Regions from separate parts of the Pseudomonas sp. 24 E 13 genome, predicted to be linked through region 4. Evidence: predicted binding sites of a transcription regulator. Region 4 holds the regulator's gene; each other region holds the start of a gene.
What was found. The regulator sigma-54, encoded in region 4, starts transcription at its own class of promoters, with help from an activator protein. The targets are predictions, from matches to a motif close to ANTGGCATNNANNTTGCTNT.
Positions count from the first base shown of each region.

Region 1: the regulator sigma-54 is predicted to act here: its motif matches at 1,575-1,594, upstream of BFP90_RS24200 (CmpA/NrtA family ABC transporter substrate-binding protein).
Region 2: the regulator sigma-54 is predicted to act here: its motif matches at 1,768-1,787, upstream of flgB (flagellar basal body rod protein FlgB).
Region 3: the regulator sigma-54 is predicted to act here: its motif matches at 2,083-2,102, upstream of BFP90_RS23910 (circularly permuted type 2 ATP-grasp protein).

Region 1 covers NZ_CVTO01000154.1:81,826-85,686, reverse strand. The annotation lists gene BFP90_RS24215 (winged helix-turn-helix domain-containing protein) at 1-165, opposite strand, end outside; gene BFP90_RS24210 (FliM/FliN family flagellar motor switch protein) at 324-545, opposite strand; partial or broken gene BFP90_RS24205 (secretin N-terminal domain-containing protein) at 652-1,440, opposite strand; gene BFP90_RS24200 (CmpA/NrtA family ABC transporter substrate-binding protein) at 1,722-2,948, shown strand; gene BFP90_RS24195 (ANTAR domain-containing response regulator) at 2,959-3,534, shown strand; gene BFP90_RS24190 (nitrate/nitrite transporter) at 3,719-3,861, shown strand, end outside.
Region 2 covers NZ_CVTO01000076.1:4,741-8,601, forward strand. The annotation lists gene BFP90_RS04035 (chemotaxis protein CheV) at 1-646, shown strand, start outside; gene cheR (protein-glutamate O-methyltransferase CheR) at 690-1,517, shown strand; gene flgB (flagellar basal body rod protein FlgB) at 1,830-2,237, shown strand; gene flgC (flagellar basal body rod protein FlgC) at 2,241-2,684, shown strand; gene flgD (flagellar hook assembly protein FlgD) at 2,701-3,420, shown strand; gene flgE (flagellar hook protein FlgE) at 3,452-3,861, shown strand, end outside.
Region 3 covers NZ_CVTO01000154.1:15,417-19,277, forward strand. The annotation lists gene BFP90_RS23890 (YkgJ family cysteine cluster protein) at 1-135, shown strand, start outside; gene BFP90_RS23895 (START domain-containing protein) at 177-782, shown strand; gene BFP90_RS23900 (hypothetical protein) at 862-1,122, shown strand; gene BFP90_RS23905 (ribonuclease E inhibitor RraB) at 1,340-1,681, shown strand; gene BFP90_RS23910 (circularly permuted type 2 ATP-grasp protein) at 2,135-3,544, shown strand; gene BFP90_RS23915 (transglutaminase family protein) at 3,583-3,861, shown strand, end outside.
Region 4 covers NZ_CVTO01000126.1:15,762-19,622, forward strand. The annotation lists gene rapZ (RNase adapter RapZ) at 1-312, opposite strand, end outside; gene ptsN (PTS IIA-like nitrogen regulatory protein PtsN) at 315-779, opposite strand; gene hpf (ribosome hibernation-promoting factor, HPF/YfiA family) at 790-1,095, opposite strand; gene BFP90_RS15555 (RNA polymerase factor sigma-54) at 1,172-2,665, opposite strand; gene lptB (LPS export ABC transporter ATP-binding protein) at 2,850-3,575, opposite strand; gene lptA (lipopolysaccharide transport periplasmic protein LptA) at 3,575-3,861, opposite strand, start outside.

The DNA.
Region 1 (3,861 bases), on a different contig from region 4:
CTTGGTCATCAACGCACCGCCGGAGGCCAGCAACAATCGAAGCACGCTGCCCTCTTTGGGCGGCAGTTGAATGTCGGTTTCTCTGCCTGTCAGCCGACCATCGTCATGCAAGGTCCAATCAGCGAAAACGAGGGACTTTGTCGATTCTTCAATCACCACCGCCATAAGGCACCTGCACGTTCGACTGCTGACATTCAATCCAATCTTCCTGTGACGGCCCACTTGCCCGATGCCATGACTATAAAAACCTCCCTCGCGTATCACGTTAGGAAAAACCCGATTCAATCAGCGTCTTTCAGCGGTTTGCTGTAAGACAATTCGCCTCAACCGGAATACGGCAGCCACTCCTGATACACCTCATGCAGCTCCACCCCTAATCGATCCTCCAACTGCACCAACTCACCCACCGCCATCAGTTGCCCATTGACCCGAACCTCCACGCAATGGATGACTTCGGGTGCCAAAGGCAAGACTTTGCCCGGCGCAAACGCAGCCAGTCGCTTGCGGCTGATCAGTTGCTCCTGCAGCAGTATTTCCAGGTACATGGACTAACGCCTTTATTCAGGGAGAACGCTCGCGGCCCGACCTGACAAACGCACGTTGCACACGTTCATATTGCGCGGCCGTCAACGGCGGCGGCCCGGCCGGGGGCTTCGATTCGTCACGACCCGCTTCCACACGCCATGACGAGATTTCATTGACTTGCTTGGGCACATCCAATTCATCCACCAGTTTTTCGATCAGGCTGACCTGAGCAGGCTTGCCCTTGATCAGGAGGCTGTTGGTGTCCGGATAAGCGATCAGCGTCAGGTTCTTGTCCGCCAGCAGGCCCTTCTGCTCACTGGCCAGCAGGCCTTGGATGACGGAGGCCATGCCCGGCACCGTGACCTTGTTTGCGCCGGTCCCATGCTGCCGATCCTCGACGTGGGTATTGAACACCTGCACCACACCGAAGGCGTGCGCCCCCACACGCAGTTCACTGCGTTGCCGGTCGGTCAATTGCGCCAGCCGCAGCACCTGGCTGACGTAGCTTGGCGGCCCGGACACGTAGAACGTACGCACCCCGCTGTCGCGCAAGGGATAGCGCGATTCATCCATGCCTGTTCGGCGCATGATGCCGCGCAGCCGGTTGACCGAGATGTAGCGCAGCGCCACCGCAGAGGTCCTGGCTTCACTCGCGTTGTAGAGGTACACGGCCTGCCCGTCGCTGTGCCAGATCAGGCCTTCCTGCCCGGCCAGCGTTTCGAGGACCTGTTGCGGCGCGTCAAAATCGAATGTCCCGCTGACACGCTTGGGCGCCGCTTCCCGACTGACCACCACAGGCATCCCCAACGGCACCGACAGCGCCGTGAAAAAACTGTCCAGGCGCTCATCCCTGGCCTGATACGGATCGCCCCGGGCCACATGGCTGACCAGCAACAGCGCGACCCACAGCAGCATGCTGCAGAGGCAGTGGCGGGTCGTAATGGCGGAATCAGCATGCACCGTGGGTTTTCCTGGGGGGAGGACGCAAAAGAGCGGCCATACTGAAAGGCGGGCGAGGTTCAATCATGATGGAAAGCTGACGGCTGCCCCGTGGCATGTGCCTTGCTACGCACTCTCTATCAGGGCGCGCACCACCGACGGTGCGGGCCTACGGACAAAGGCGTCGTTTCCCTGTAATGGCCGGTATCGCCATCCGAGGGCGCGACGCTTTTTTTTGCGAGAAAAGGTAGGTGTTGATGAACGATTCGGTCGACGGCAGCTCGGTGAACCCCGCGCTCGCCTGGGTAAACGGCAGTGACGCCCCGGAAAAGAGCAGCCTGGACCTGGGTTTCATGGCCCTGACTGATTGCGCCTCGCTGGTGGTCGCCGCCACCCAGGGGTTTGCGCAACCCTACGGCCTCACACTGAACCTCAAGCGCCAATCGTCCTGGGCCAACTTGCGCGACAAACTGGTCAGCGGTGAGCTGGACGCCGCCCATAGCCTCTACGGCCTGATCTATGCCGTGCACCTGGGCATCGGCGGCGTTGCGCCGAGCCCGATGGCGGTGCTGATGGGGCTCAATCAAAACGGACAGAGCATCAACCTGTCCCGTGGGCTGCAACAGCAGGGCGTGGTCACTCCTGAGGCGCTGGATCGCCACGTGCACCAAAGCCGCACAAAACTCACCTTCGCCCAGACCTTTCCGACGGGCACCCACGCCATGTGGCTGTATTACTGGCTGGCGAGCCAGGGCATCCACCCGCTGCGGGACGTGGACAGTGTGGTAGTGCCCCCGCCGCAGATGGTCGCGCACCTGCAGGCGGGACGCATCGACGGCCTGTGTGTCGGCGAACCCTGGTGCGCCAGCGCCGTCAAGCAGAACCAGGGCTTCACCCTGGCGACCAGCCAGTCGATCTGGCCCAATCATCCGGAAAAAGTCCTGGGTTGTACCCAAGCCTTCGTCGACCAGTACCCCAATACGGCGCGCGTATTGGTGATGGCGATTCTTGAGGCCAGTCGCTTTATCGAAGCGAGCACGCAAAACCGTCGTTCCACCGCCCAACTGCTCAGCGCCCGCGAGTACCTCGACGCACCGCTGGACTGTATCGAGCCACGACTGCTGGGGCACTACGAAGATGGCCTGGGCAACCAGTGGCAGGACCCGCATGCGCTGCGGTTCTTCGCCGATGGCGCGGTCAACCTGCCTTACCTGTGCGACGGTATGTGGTTCATGACCCAGTTTCGCCGTTGGGGCCTGCTGCGCGAAGACCCCGATTACCTGGCCGTCGCCCGCCAGGTGCAACAATTGGATGTGTATCGTCAGGCCGCCAGCGCCGTGGGCGTGCCGACCCATGCCCAGGATATGCGCAGCAGCCAGTTGATCGACGGCAGGATCTGGGACGGCTCCGACCCCGCCGGCTATGCCCGCAGCTTCCGCCTGCACGCCATGGCGGATGACACCAGCCGCCAAGCGCTGCGCTAGGAGCACGAGCATGCTGCGAATCCTGTTGATCAACGACACCCCGCGCAAAGTCGGCCGGCTCAAGGCCGCGCTGACCGAGGCCGGCTTTGAGGTGATCGATGAATCCGGCCTGACCATCGACTTGCCCGCACGCGTCGAAACAGTGCGCCCCGACGTGATCCTGATCGATACCGAGTCACCCGGCCGCGATGTGATGGAACAAGTGGTGCTGGTCAGCCGGGACCAGCCCCGCCCTATCGTGATGTTCACCGATGAACATGACCCGACTGTCATGCGCCAGGCGATCAAGTCCGGGGTCAGTGCCTATATTGTCGAAGGCATCCAGGCCCAGCGCCTGCAACCGATCCTCGAGGTGGCCATGGCGCGCTTTGAAAGCGACCAGGCCCTGCGTGCCCAGCTGCACGCCCGCGATCAACAGTTGGCGGAACGCAAGCGCATCGAGCTGGCCAAGGGTCTGCTGATGAAAATGAAGGACTGCAATGAGGAAGAGGCCTACACCCTCATGCGCCGTCAGGCCATGAGCCGACAGCAGAAACTGATTCAGGTGGCCGAACAGATTATTGCCATGAGCGAATTGCTCGGCTGATCTGGCGCGGCTCTTGCTAAAGAACCGTTACAGGTAGCCAACGGCGGTTGCCCCATCAACGACAAAGACGTCGCACACCCGGTTTGCCCTCGCGAACCCGGTGGCGGCGTTTTTTTTCGTTTCGGCCCCAGCGCATGGAGCCACCAGGTCTTCCGACAAGCCCCCCCAACCGTTGAGGTGCGTGATGAAATCAAGCTTCTGGAAATCCGGGCACACCCCGACCCTGTTTGCCGCGTTCCTGTATTTCGACCTGAGTTTCATGGTCTGGTACCTGCTGGGCCCCCTGGCGGTACAGATTGCCGCCGACTTGCACCTGAGCACTCAACA
Region 2 (3,861 bases), on a different contig from region 4:
GTACAACACCAAGACCCAGGGGTTTCTGGTGCGCTCGGTGGAACGTATCGTCAACATGAACTGGGAAGAGATTCATCCGCCGCCCAAGGGCACCGGGCGCGATCATTACCTCACGGCGGTGACGCGGGTGGATAACCAGTTGGTCGAGATCATCGACGTGGAGAAAATCCTCGCCGAGGTTGCGCCCACCTCGGAAACGATTTCCGTCGGGGTCGTGGATGCCGAGACGGCACACAAGGCGGTATCCCTGCGCGTGTTGACCGTGGACGACTCCTCTGTCGCGCGCAAGCAGGTCACGCGTTGCCTGCAAACCGTTGGCGTCGAGGTCGTAGCCCTTAATGATGGGCGCCAAGCCTTGGATTACCTGCGCAAGTTGGTGGACGAGGGCAAGAAGCCGGAAGAAGAGTTCCTGATGATGATTTCCGACATTGAAATGCCGGAAATGGACGGATACACCCTCACGGCTGAAATACGCAACGATCCACGCATGCAAAAATTGCACATCATCCTGCATACTTCGTTGTCGGGGGTATTCAATCAGGCCATGGTCAAGAAGGTCGGTGCAGATGACTTCCTGGCCAAATTCCGGCCTGATGACCTCGCATCCCGGGTAGTCGACCGGATCAAGGCAGCAGATCACGGCTAGGGGCATTTCTCCTGGCGGTCACACGATTTAAGAGGCGGTACCATTGTCTACGGGTAATTTGGATTTCGAACAGTTCCGGGTCTTCCTGGAAAAAGCCTGTGGCATATTGCTCGGTGAAAACAAGCAGTACCTGGTATCCAGCCGTCTCAACAAGCTGATGGAACAGCAGGGCATCAAATCCCTGGGTGAGCTGGTCCAGCGTATCCAGGGGCAGCCGCGCAGCGGGCTCAAGGAGATGGTGGTCGATGCCATGACCACCAACGAAACCTTATGGTTTCGCGATACCTACCCCTTTGAGGTGCTCAAGAACAAAGTGCTGCCCGAAGCCATCAAGGCCAGCCCGGGCCAGCGCCTGCGCATCTGGTCGGCGGCATGCTCCTCGGGACAGGAACCTTATTCGATCTCCATGACCATCGACGAGTTCGAGCGGACCAACATGGGCCAGTTGAAAGCCGGCGCGCAAATTGTGGCGACGGACCTCTCCGGCAGCATGCTCACCAACTGCAAGACCGGTGAGTACGACAGCCTGGCCCTGGGCCGAGGCCTGTCCCAGGAACGTTTGCAGCGCTATTTTGACCCGAAGGGGGCAGGGCGCTGGGCGATCAAGGCGCCGATCAAGAACCGCGTCGAGTTCCGCTCGTTCAACTTGCTCGACAGCTACGCCAGCCTGGGCAAGTTCGACATGGTGTTCTGTCGCAACGTGCTGATCTACTTCTCGGCCGAAGTGAAGAAGGACATCCTCTTGCGCATTCATGGCACGCTCAAGCGCGGCGGGTATCTATTCCTTGGCGCGTCGGAAGCCTTGAACGGCTTGCCGGATCACTACCAGATGGTGCAGTGCAGCCCGGGAATCATCTACCAGGCCAAATAACAACGTTTACCCGGTAAAAAATGTGGGAGGGGGCTTGCCCCCGATGGCGGTGGGTCAGTCAGCTATTCATGACATGACACACTGCTATCGGGGGCAAGCCCCCTCCCACATTTGTTTCGCGGCACTTTCAACGGTAGCGGCAATCCTTCCATTGCCGCTTTACTGGCGCCACGCGGAAAGCACTTGCCGCTTTTCTGGCATTGCCGCCGGCAATTTCTCTGCAAGCCCTTGATATACGGGGCTTGGTCACATTGGCATGCACCTTGCTATAACCCTGCTAACGAACAGCAGGTCAGCCTAAAGGTTTCCGCCATGAGCATCAGCTTCGATAAAGCGCTCGGTATCCACGAAAAAGCCCTGGGCTTCCGCGCCCAGCGTGCCGAAGTCCTGGCCAACAACATTGCCAACGCCGACACCCCGAACTACAAGGCTCGGGACCTGGACTTCTCCGCCGTGCTCGCCGCACAGCAGGACAAGACCAAAAACGGCGCCTTCGCCTTGAACATGACCAACAGCCGTCATATTGAAGCGCAAGGCCTGAGCAGTGGTGACGAGTCGCTGCTGTATCGCACGCCGATGCAGCCGTCGATCGACCAGAACACCGTTGATGCTCAACTGGAACAATCGAACTACGCCGAAAACTCGGTGAACTTCCAGGCCAGCTTCACCCTGCTCAACAGCAAATTCAAAGGGCTGATGTCAGCCCTGCGTGGAGAATAAGCCATGTCCCTGTCCAGTGTTTTCAATATTGCCGGCAGTGGCATGAGCGCGCAGACCACGCGTTTGAACACCGTCGCCAGTAACATCGCCAACGCCGAGACCGTGTCTTCGAGCATCGACCAGACTTACCGTGCCCGTCATCCGGTATTTGCCACCATGTTCCAGGGCGGCCAGGGCGGCGGCAGTGATTCGCTGTTCCAGAACCAGGATGCCGCCGGGCAAGGCGTGCAGGTACTGGGTGTGGTCGAGGACCAGAGCAACCTCGAAGCGCGTTACGAGCCCAATCATCCGGCAGCGAACGAAAAGGGTTATGTCTACTACCCCAACGTCAACGTGGTCGAGGAGATGGCCGACATGATTTCCGCCAGCCGTTCGTTCCAGACCAACGCGGAAATGATGAACACCGCCAAAACCATGATGCAGAAGGTCCTGACCCTGGGTCAGTGATAAGGGGCGCCAAATAATGGCCATCGTTGATACGTCGAACAACACGGCAGTCCAGGACCTGTTCAACTCCAAGGTCAAGGACGCTTCAAACAATGTAGCGAATGTTTCCAAGGCTGCCACCGGCAACCAGGCGTTGGGCAAGGATGCATTCCTGCAACTGCTGGTCACCCAGCTGAAAAACCAGAACCCGTTGTCGCCACAGGACAACGGTGCCTTCGTGGCGCAGTTGGCCCAGTTCAGCAGCCTGGAAGGCATCAACACCCTGAACGACTCGGTAAACAACATATCGAGCAACTTCAGCTCGTCGCAGGCGCTGCAGGCTTCGTCGCTGGTGGGACGTTCGATCATCACCCAGACCGACAAGGCACTGGTCGATACCAGCAAGAGCATGAACGGGTCGGTGGCGGTAACGGCGGCAACGGGCAACGTCTCGATCAAGATCACCGACAAGGACGGCAACGTGGTGCGCACCCTCGATATGGGCGCCCAGAGCGCGGGTTCGTCGGACTTCATCTGGGATGGCAAAAACGATAAGGGTGAGGTTGCCCCAGCCGGCACTTACACCTTCGCGGCCTCCGCCAAGAGCGACAAGGGCGACGCGGTTGCCCTGGCTACTTCACTGCCGGCAACGGTGACCAGCGTGACGCTGAGCAAGACTGGTGGCGAAATGCTGTTGAACCTTGCAGGCGGCATGGGCAGCGTCAAGCTGTCGCAAATTCAGACTATCGGTACATAGAGCCGGCTAACAACGGCAGAGGGAGAGAAACATGTCTTTTAATATCGGCCTTAGCGGCCTCTATGCGGCCAACAAACAACTGGACGTGACCGGCAACAACATTGCCAACGTGGCGACCACTGGTTTCAAGTCGTCCCGTGCAGAGTTCGCGGACATCTACGCGGCGTCCAAACTGGGCACCGGGAAGAACAGCATCGGCAATGGCGTGAACCTGGCGGCGGTGTCGCAGCAATTCACCCAGGGTGACGTGAATGGCAGCGGCGGCATCCTGGACATGGCGATCCAGGGCGGCGGTTTCTTCGTGCAGAAGGGCAGTGACGGTTCGCTGGAATACACCCGCAGCGGTGCGTTCCGTGCCGACAAAGACGGCTACATCACCAACAACAGCGGTACCTCGCGCCTGCAAGGCTACGCGGCGGATGATAACGGAAAAATCAACAA
Region 3 (3,861 bases), on a different contig from region 4:
CTCTGCCAGTTGTTCGGCCAACCGGAGCGGCCGGCAGTGTGCAGCGCTTTCAAGGCAGATATCGACGTCTGCGGCAACGACCAGGCCGATGCGATCCGCTTGATCGGCTGGTGGGAGCAGATGACGGCGGCTTGATGGGCTTTACTATCGGAACTTCAACAATAAGGAATACATCGATGGGTTCGCTGAAACGAATGGCTGTGGTCTGTGGTTTTACAATGATGTTCGCCGGTGCTGCCCAGGCCGAGGACTGGCAAGTGGCCAAGGACGAGGACGGGATCAAAGTGTCCCTGAGCGAAGTGGCCGGTTCCAAGTACAAGGCCTATCGCGGGGTGACCGTGATCAAGGCGCCAGTGGCGAAGATCGTTGCGCTGCAGGAGGACGTCGCGGGCGCCTGCAAGTGGATTCATGAGTGCAAATCGCAAAAGCTCGTCGACAAGAAAGGCGATGAGGCCTGGACCTACACCCAGTTCAAGGCGCCGTTCCCGGTGACGGACCGTGATTCGTACATCCATGTCACCACCACAAGGTCCGCTGACGGTACCGTCACCCGTAAACTGGAGGGTGTGCCGACCTACAAGCCTGAAGAGAAAGGCTATGTGCGGGTCGCCCAGGTGCAAGGTGCCTGGACACTGGTGCCCAAAGGCGCCAACGAGACCGAAGTGACCTACCAGGTGCACACCGAGCCGGGCGGCAGCGTGCCGTCGTGGCTGGCCAACAAGTTTGTGGTGGACGCACCGTTCAACACCTTGAAAGCCCTGAGGGAACGCGCCGAGAAGTAAGCGCGGCGAATCCTGTGCCTCCTGCCTTGAGTGGAACGTTTGGTGAGCCCTCAAGGTCCAGATAGATGTGAGCCCACACATGGGTTTTATCGAGGAGGCACCGATGCCGAAGTGGAACATTTCTTTCATCAATGACCGTGGTGAGCCGGTAGTCGAGCAATTTGACTGCGATCATGAGCCGACGCTGGAAGAGGCCGCACAGATGGTGCGCATACGCGTGTCGCCGGTATTGGAAAAGCTGGACCTCAACGATCTTGCCGATCGTGTTCCCGATCCTACGGTCAAGAGCTTGCACGACCAAAATGGTATCAAAGACCTCAGGGTCGAACCCGCCGCCTGAATATTCCCTGCATGCCATCTTTGCGCCTCTGGTGCAGGTGGTAGCTTCGCGCTACTCTGCAATCGAGATCAGCGAATCAATCGCTCAGGTCTGGTCTTGTCAGCTACATGCTTGTTTTCCTGCGGTGGTCATTGCCGTGGTACCCGCGCCAGTAGCGCGCGGGCTTCAGCTTCAGGAAGCACGGAAAGTCTATCCATCAGTCTGAGGAGGACGTTTCATGAGCACAGCCTATCAAGAAGACATCAGCACCAACGTTCTGCGCCGCATGAAAGAAGGCGGCTTCGACTTCTCACGCTTTCACCCCATCGAGTTCTACGCCATTTTTCCTGATGAAGAACGGGCGCGCAGGGCTGCGGGTCGATTTCGTGGAGAATCGCTGAACGCCCAGGTCAGCGCACGCGACGATGGTGCCTGGTACTTGGAGTTGAGCAAAATCATGTCTGCAACCTACGACGGTATAGGAGACTTCGAGCAGGACTTTGAGGCAGTGGTAGAGCCGCTTGGCGGGATCATCGAAGGCTGGGGCGTCAAGCAGGAGGTGCGTGGGTTACCCATGTAGCGTTTATGAGCAACACAGCACATCGGCTGACCTTTGGGTCGGCCGATTTTGTTTGAGCCGCCCGCCAATGTTCGCAACGCGCAGCGCGCTTTGTGTGCGCCCAAAAAAAAGCCACCCGAGTAGGGTGGCTGAAAGGGAAGATCGAGGAGCCGATCAGTACACGAGCTGACACGGTACTGGCTGTGCAAAGGGTTTAGCTGTAGGACATGTCCTTTTCAGCCGATGGAGATGATTATCCGCAGGTGCGGGCGGGCAGTGAAATCAACTCTGACTATGCTGGTGATAGTCAGAGGTCGCATCGCCATGAAGCGTGCGGCGAAACTCCGGTGATTACGCGCACCAGGACGGTGCAGTGAGAATCCCCGGGTTGTCCAGGTTTTTGATTTTCAAGTGTTTATGCCGCTGGCACGGGCCTTGCGAAGGTCCATGCGTCCGGGTGACAAGGAGTACGGCATGATCCGCACTTATTACGATGAAATGTACGATGGGGCAGGGCAGGTCCGGCCCCATTACCGCCAGTTTGCCCGTTGGTTGGCCGATACCCCAGCCGAACTGCTGGCCCAGCGTCGGCGCGAGGCCGATTTGCTGTTCCATCGTGCAGGGATCACCTTCACGCTTTATGGGGACGAGCAAGGGACCGAGCGCTTGATTCCCTTCGACACCATCCCCCGCAGCATCCCGGCGAGCGAATGGCGAACGGTCGAGCGCGGCTGTATCCAGCGGGTCAAGGCGCTGAACATGTTCCTCGCCGACCTGTACCACGAACAACGCATCATCAGGGCCGGGATCATTCCCGCCGAACAGGTGCTGGCCAACGAGCAATACCAATTGGCCATGCAGGGCCTGAACCTGCACCGTGATCTGTATTCCCACGTCTCCGGGGTCGACCTCGTTCGCGATGGCGACGGCACTTACTACGTGCTGGAAGACAACTTGCGTACGCCGAGCGGCGTCAGCTACATGCTTGAAGACCGCAAGATGATGATGCGCCTGTTCCCGGAGCTGTTCGCGGCCCAGCGTATTGCGCCGATTGATCATTACCCCAACCTGTTGCTCGACACCCTGAAAAGCGCCAGCCCCCTGGATAATCCCAGCGTGGTGGTGCTGACCCCGGGGCGCTTCAACAGTGCGTTTTTCGAGCATGCCTTCCTCGCCAGGGAAATGGGCGTGGAGTTGGTGGAGGGCGCCGATTTGTTCGTGCGCGATGACCGCGTATTCATGCGCACCACCGACGGCCCCAAGGCGGTGGACGTGATCTACCGCCGTCTCGACGACGCGTTTCTCGACCCCCTGGCCTTCAACCCGGCCTCGATGCTCGGCGTGCCGGGCCTGCTGGCCGCCTACCGTTCGGGCAATGTCGTGCTGGCCAATGCCATCGGCACCGGGGTGGCGGATGACAAATCGGTCTACCCCTTCGTCACCGAGATGATCCGTTTTTACCTGGATGAAGAACCGATCCTGCAGAACGTTCCGACGTTTCAATGCCGTAAGCCCGACGAGTTGTCCCACGTCCTGGCCCACTTGCCCGAGTTGGTGGTCAAGGAAACCCAGGGCTCCGGCGGCTACGGCATGCTGGTGGGCCCGGCGTCCACCGCTGCGGAAATCGAGGCGTTCCGCGCACGCATCAAGGCCAAGCCCCACGCCTATATCGCCCAACCCACCCTGTGTTTGTCCACTTGCCCGACGTTTGTAGAAAACGGCATCGCCCCACGGCATATCGACCTGCGCCCGTTCGTGCTGTCCGGCAAGGACACCCGCGTGGTGCCCGGTGGCCTGACCCGTGTAGCGCTGCGCGAAGGTTCGCTGGTGGTCAATTCGTCCCAGGGCGGCGGCACCAAAGACACCTGGGTGGTCGAGGATTGACCTGTGTTGATTAAAAACTGTTCCCCCCTGGAGGCGGCATGAGACTCTCCATCAGCCACGAAACCACCTACCGCTACGAAGACCAGGTGCGCGCCAGCATCCAGTATCTGCGCCTGACGCCCCACGACAGCGAGCGCCAGCACGTGCTCAGCTGGCAGCTTGACCTGCCGCGCCCTGTGCGGGCACAGGTGGACCCGTTCGGCAACATCCTGCATGTGCTGACGCTGGACGAACCTCACGACTCCATCATTATCGGCGCCCGTGGCCAGGTGGATATCGACGAGCTGCGCGAGGCTGAACATGAGAGCCAGTCGGCC
Region 4 (3,861 bases):
GGTTTCGGAGAACCGCTTGAGCAGGGTTTCCTCGTCGGCGTCCAGGTACAGCACGTCGCAATGAATATGCTTGGCGCGCACCTCCTCAAGCAGTTCGGGGAACCGTGAGAGGTGGCTGGGCAGGTTGCGGGCGTCGATCGACACAGCGACCAGCGGTTGCGCCAGTTCGGTGTGGATCAGGGCGCGCTCCGCCAATTCCGGCAGCAAGCCGGCGGGCAGGTTGTCGATGCAATAGAAGCCGCTGTCTTCAAGAACGTTAAGCGCAGTGCTCTTACCCGAGCCGGAACGGCCGCTGACGATGATCAAGCGCATGATTACTGCCCGTTTTGCTCATCCAGGACGACCTGATACAGCGCCTCGTTACTGCCGGCGCTGCGCAATTTATCGCGCACTTCCTTGCGGTCGAGCATGCTGGCGATCTGCCGGAGCAGTTCCAGGTGGGCATCGGTGGCGGCTTCCGGGACCAGCAAGACGAACAGCAGGTCAACCGGGGCACCGTCGATGGCGTCGAAATCGATAGGGTGATCCAGGTGCAGCAGAGCGCTGACCGGTGTTTCGCAGCCTTTTAGGCGGCAGTGGGGGATGGCGATGCCGTTACCAAAACCGGTGGAGCCGAGTTTTTCACGTGCAATCAATGCCTCATATACAGCTTGCGTATCCAGCTCGGGCACTTCACGCCCAATCAGATTAGCAATTTGTTCAAGGGCGCGCTTTTTACTGCCGCCCGGCACGTTCACGAGGGAACGGCCGGGGGTCAGGATGGTTTCAAGTCGGATCATGGGGGGAGGGTTAACGACCTGTACCTTGCATCAGGTGCAGATTCTTTTCCTTATGCTTTATGAGTTGGCGGTCGAGCTTGTCGTAGAGCGAGTCAATCGCCGCGTACATATCTTCATGTTCCGCATTGGCGACGAGTTTGGCATTCGGTACGTGCAGGGTGGCCTCGATTTTCTGTTTGAGCTTGTCGACCTCCATGATGACCTGCACGTTGGTGATCTTGTCAAAGTGCCCCGCAAGCTTGTTCAGCTTGCTCTCGGTGTATTCACGCAGGGGCTTGGTGACTTCCAGTTGGTGTCCACTGATGTTGACTTGCATACAGCTTCTCCTTCGTTGCCAGTGCATAAAGCGGCAGGCGAAAAGCGCCTGCCACTGGAACGCTATGCCCCGCCCGTCACATCAAACGCTTACGCTCGCTGGAAGGCGCGATCCCGAGGGACTCGCGGTACTTGGCGACGGTTCGACGGGCGACCTGAATGCCTTGTGCCTCCAGTAAACCAGCGATCTTGCTGTCACTCAACGGCTTTTTCTGATTTTCCGCGGCAACCAGTTTTTTGATGATCGCGCGGATCGCCGTGGACGAGCATTCGCCGCCTTCGGAGGTGCTTACGTGGCTGGAGAAAAAGTATTTCAGCTCATATATGCCCCGCGGGGTATGCATGAATTTTTGCGTGGTCACCCGTGAAATCGTCGATTCATGCATGCCGACCGCCTCGGCGATGTCATGCAGCACCAGCGGTTTCATGGCTTCGTCACCATATTCCAGGAAGCCGCGCTGGTGCTCGACGATCTGGGTGGCGACTTTCATCAGGGTTTCGTTGCGGCTTTGCAGGCTCTTGATGAACCAGCGCGCTTCCTGCAGCTGGTTGCGCATGAAGGTGTTGTCGGCGCTGGTATCGGCGCGGCGCACGAAACCGGCGTATTGCGGGTTGACCCGCAGGCGTGGCACCGACTCCTGGTTCAACTCGACCAGCCAGCGCTCGTTGTCCTTGCGCACGATCACGTCAGGGACGACATATTCGGCTTCGCTGGACTCGATCTGCGAGCCCGGGCGCGGGTTGAGGCTCTGCACCAGCTCGATGACCTGGCGCAGCTCGTCTTCCTTGAGTTTCATGCGACGCATCAACTGGCTGTAGTCGCGGCTGCCCAGCAGGTCGATGTAGTCGCTGACCAGGCGCTTGGCTTCAGCCAGCCAGGGTGTCTTGGCCGGCAGTTGGCGCAGTTGCAGCAACAGGCACTCGCTGAGCGTACGGGCGCCAATCCCGGCGGGCTCGAATTGCTGGATGCGGTGCAGGACGGCTTCGATCTCGTCCAGCTCGATATCCAGCTCCGGGTCGAACGCCTCAAGAATTTCTTCCAGCGTCTCGTCCAGGTAACCCTGGTTGTTGATGCAATCGATCAGGGTGACGGCGATCAGACGATCGGTGTCGGACATCGGCGCCAGGTTAAGTTGCCACAATAGGTGACTCTGCAGGCTCTCGCCGACCGACGTACGGGTGGTGAAGTCCCATTCGTCATCATCATTGCTGGGCAGGCTGCTGGCGCTGGTCTGGTACACGTCTTCCCAGGCGGTATCCACGGGAAGCTCGTTGGGAATGCGTTCGTTCCATTCGCCGTCCTCGAGGTTATCCACCGTAGGGGCGGTTTCCTGATAGGACGGTTCCTGCACGTCGGGATTGGGCTTTTGCTCGATGTTGTCGGCCAAAGGGTCTGTGTTGTCGAAGTCGTCGCCTTCTTCCTGGCGTTCGAGCATCGGATTGGACTCCAGGGCCTCCTGGATTTCCTGTTGCAGGTCCAGGGTCGACAATTGGAGCAGGCGGATGGCCTGTTGCAGCTGCGGTGTCATCGTCAGCTGCTGGCCCATTCTCAGGACTAGCGATGGTTTCATGGCAGGGGCTTAACACCTTATTCGCCGGCGCAATGCGCCATCCACGACAGGGCGCGTGAGCGCCAAACATAAGCAAATTATATGCCTGAAATCAGGGCCTTTGCCTAGAGCGCGGTAACAATAAAAAAACCGAGGTTTTCATTGACTCGCTCGCACTCTTGCCAATGGCCCGATATCACCGTGTCTACAGGCGGAACTCGTGACCCAGGTAAACTTCTTTCACCAGCTCGTTGGCCAGGATCGTCGCGGAATCACCTTCGGCGATCAGTTGCCCATCGTTGACGATGTAAGCGGTTTCGCAGATATCCAGGGTTTCACGCACGTTGTGGTCGGTGATCAACACACCAATGCCCTTTGCCTTGAGGTGATGGATGATCTGCTTGATATCGCCCACCGAGATCGGGTCGACACCGGCAAACGGTTCGTCCAGCAGGATGAATTTCGGCGCGGTTGCCAGGGCGCGGGCGATCTCCACACGACGACGCTCACCCCCGGACAGGCTCATGCCGAGGTTGTCGCGAATATGGTTGATGTGGAATTCCTGCAGCAGGCTTTCCAGCTCCTGGCGGCGGCCATCGCGGTCGAGTTCCTTGCGGGTCTCGAGGATCGCCATGATGTTGTCGGCCACCGACAGTTTGCGGAAGATCGACGCCTCCTGGGGAAGATAGCCGATACCTGCGCGGGCACGGCCGTGCATTGGCTGGTGGCTGACGTCCAGGTCGTCGATCAATACGCGTCCCTGGTCCGCCTGGACCAGCCCGACGATCATATAGAAGCAGGTAGTCTTGCCGGCGCCGTTGGGGCCGAGCAAGCCGACGATCTGGCCGCTGTCGATCGACAGGCTCACATCGCGTACCACCTGACGGCTTTTATAGGCCTTGGCCAGATGCTGGGCTTTCAGGGTTGCCATTACTCGGCCTTCTTCTTCGGCTGGATGACCATGTCGATCCGTGGGCGAGGTGTGCTGAGCTTGTTGCCATTGGCGCGACCGGCCTGGGCGACCTGGGTCTTGGTGTTGTAGACGATTTTCTCGCCTTCGGTCGAGTTGCCGTCGGCACTGAGTACCTTGGCCTGGTCAATCAATACGATGCGATTTTGCTGGGCATGGTATTGAATGGTCTTGCCGTAGCCCTTCATCGGGCCTGGGTCTTCCGCCTTTTGCTGCTGCTCGAAGTAAGCCAGGTTGCCCACCGAGG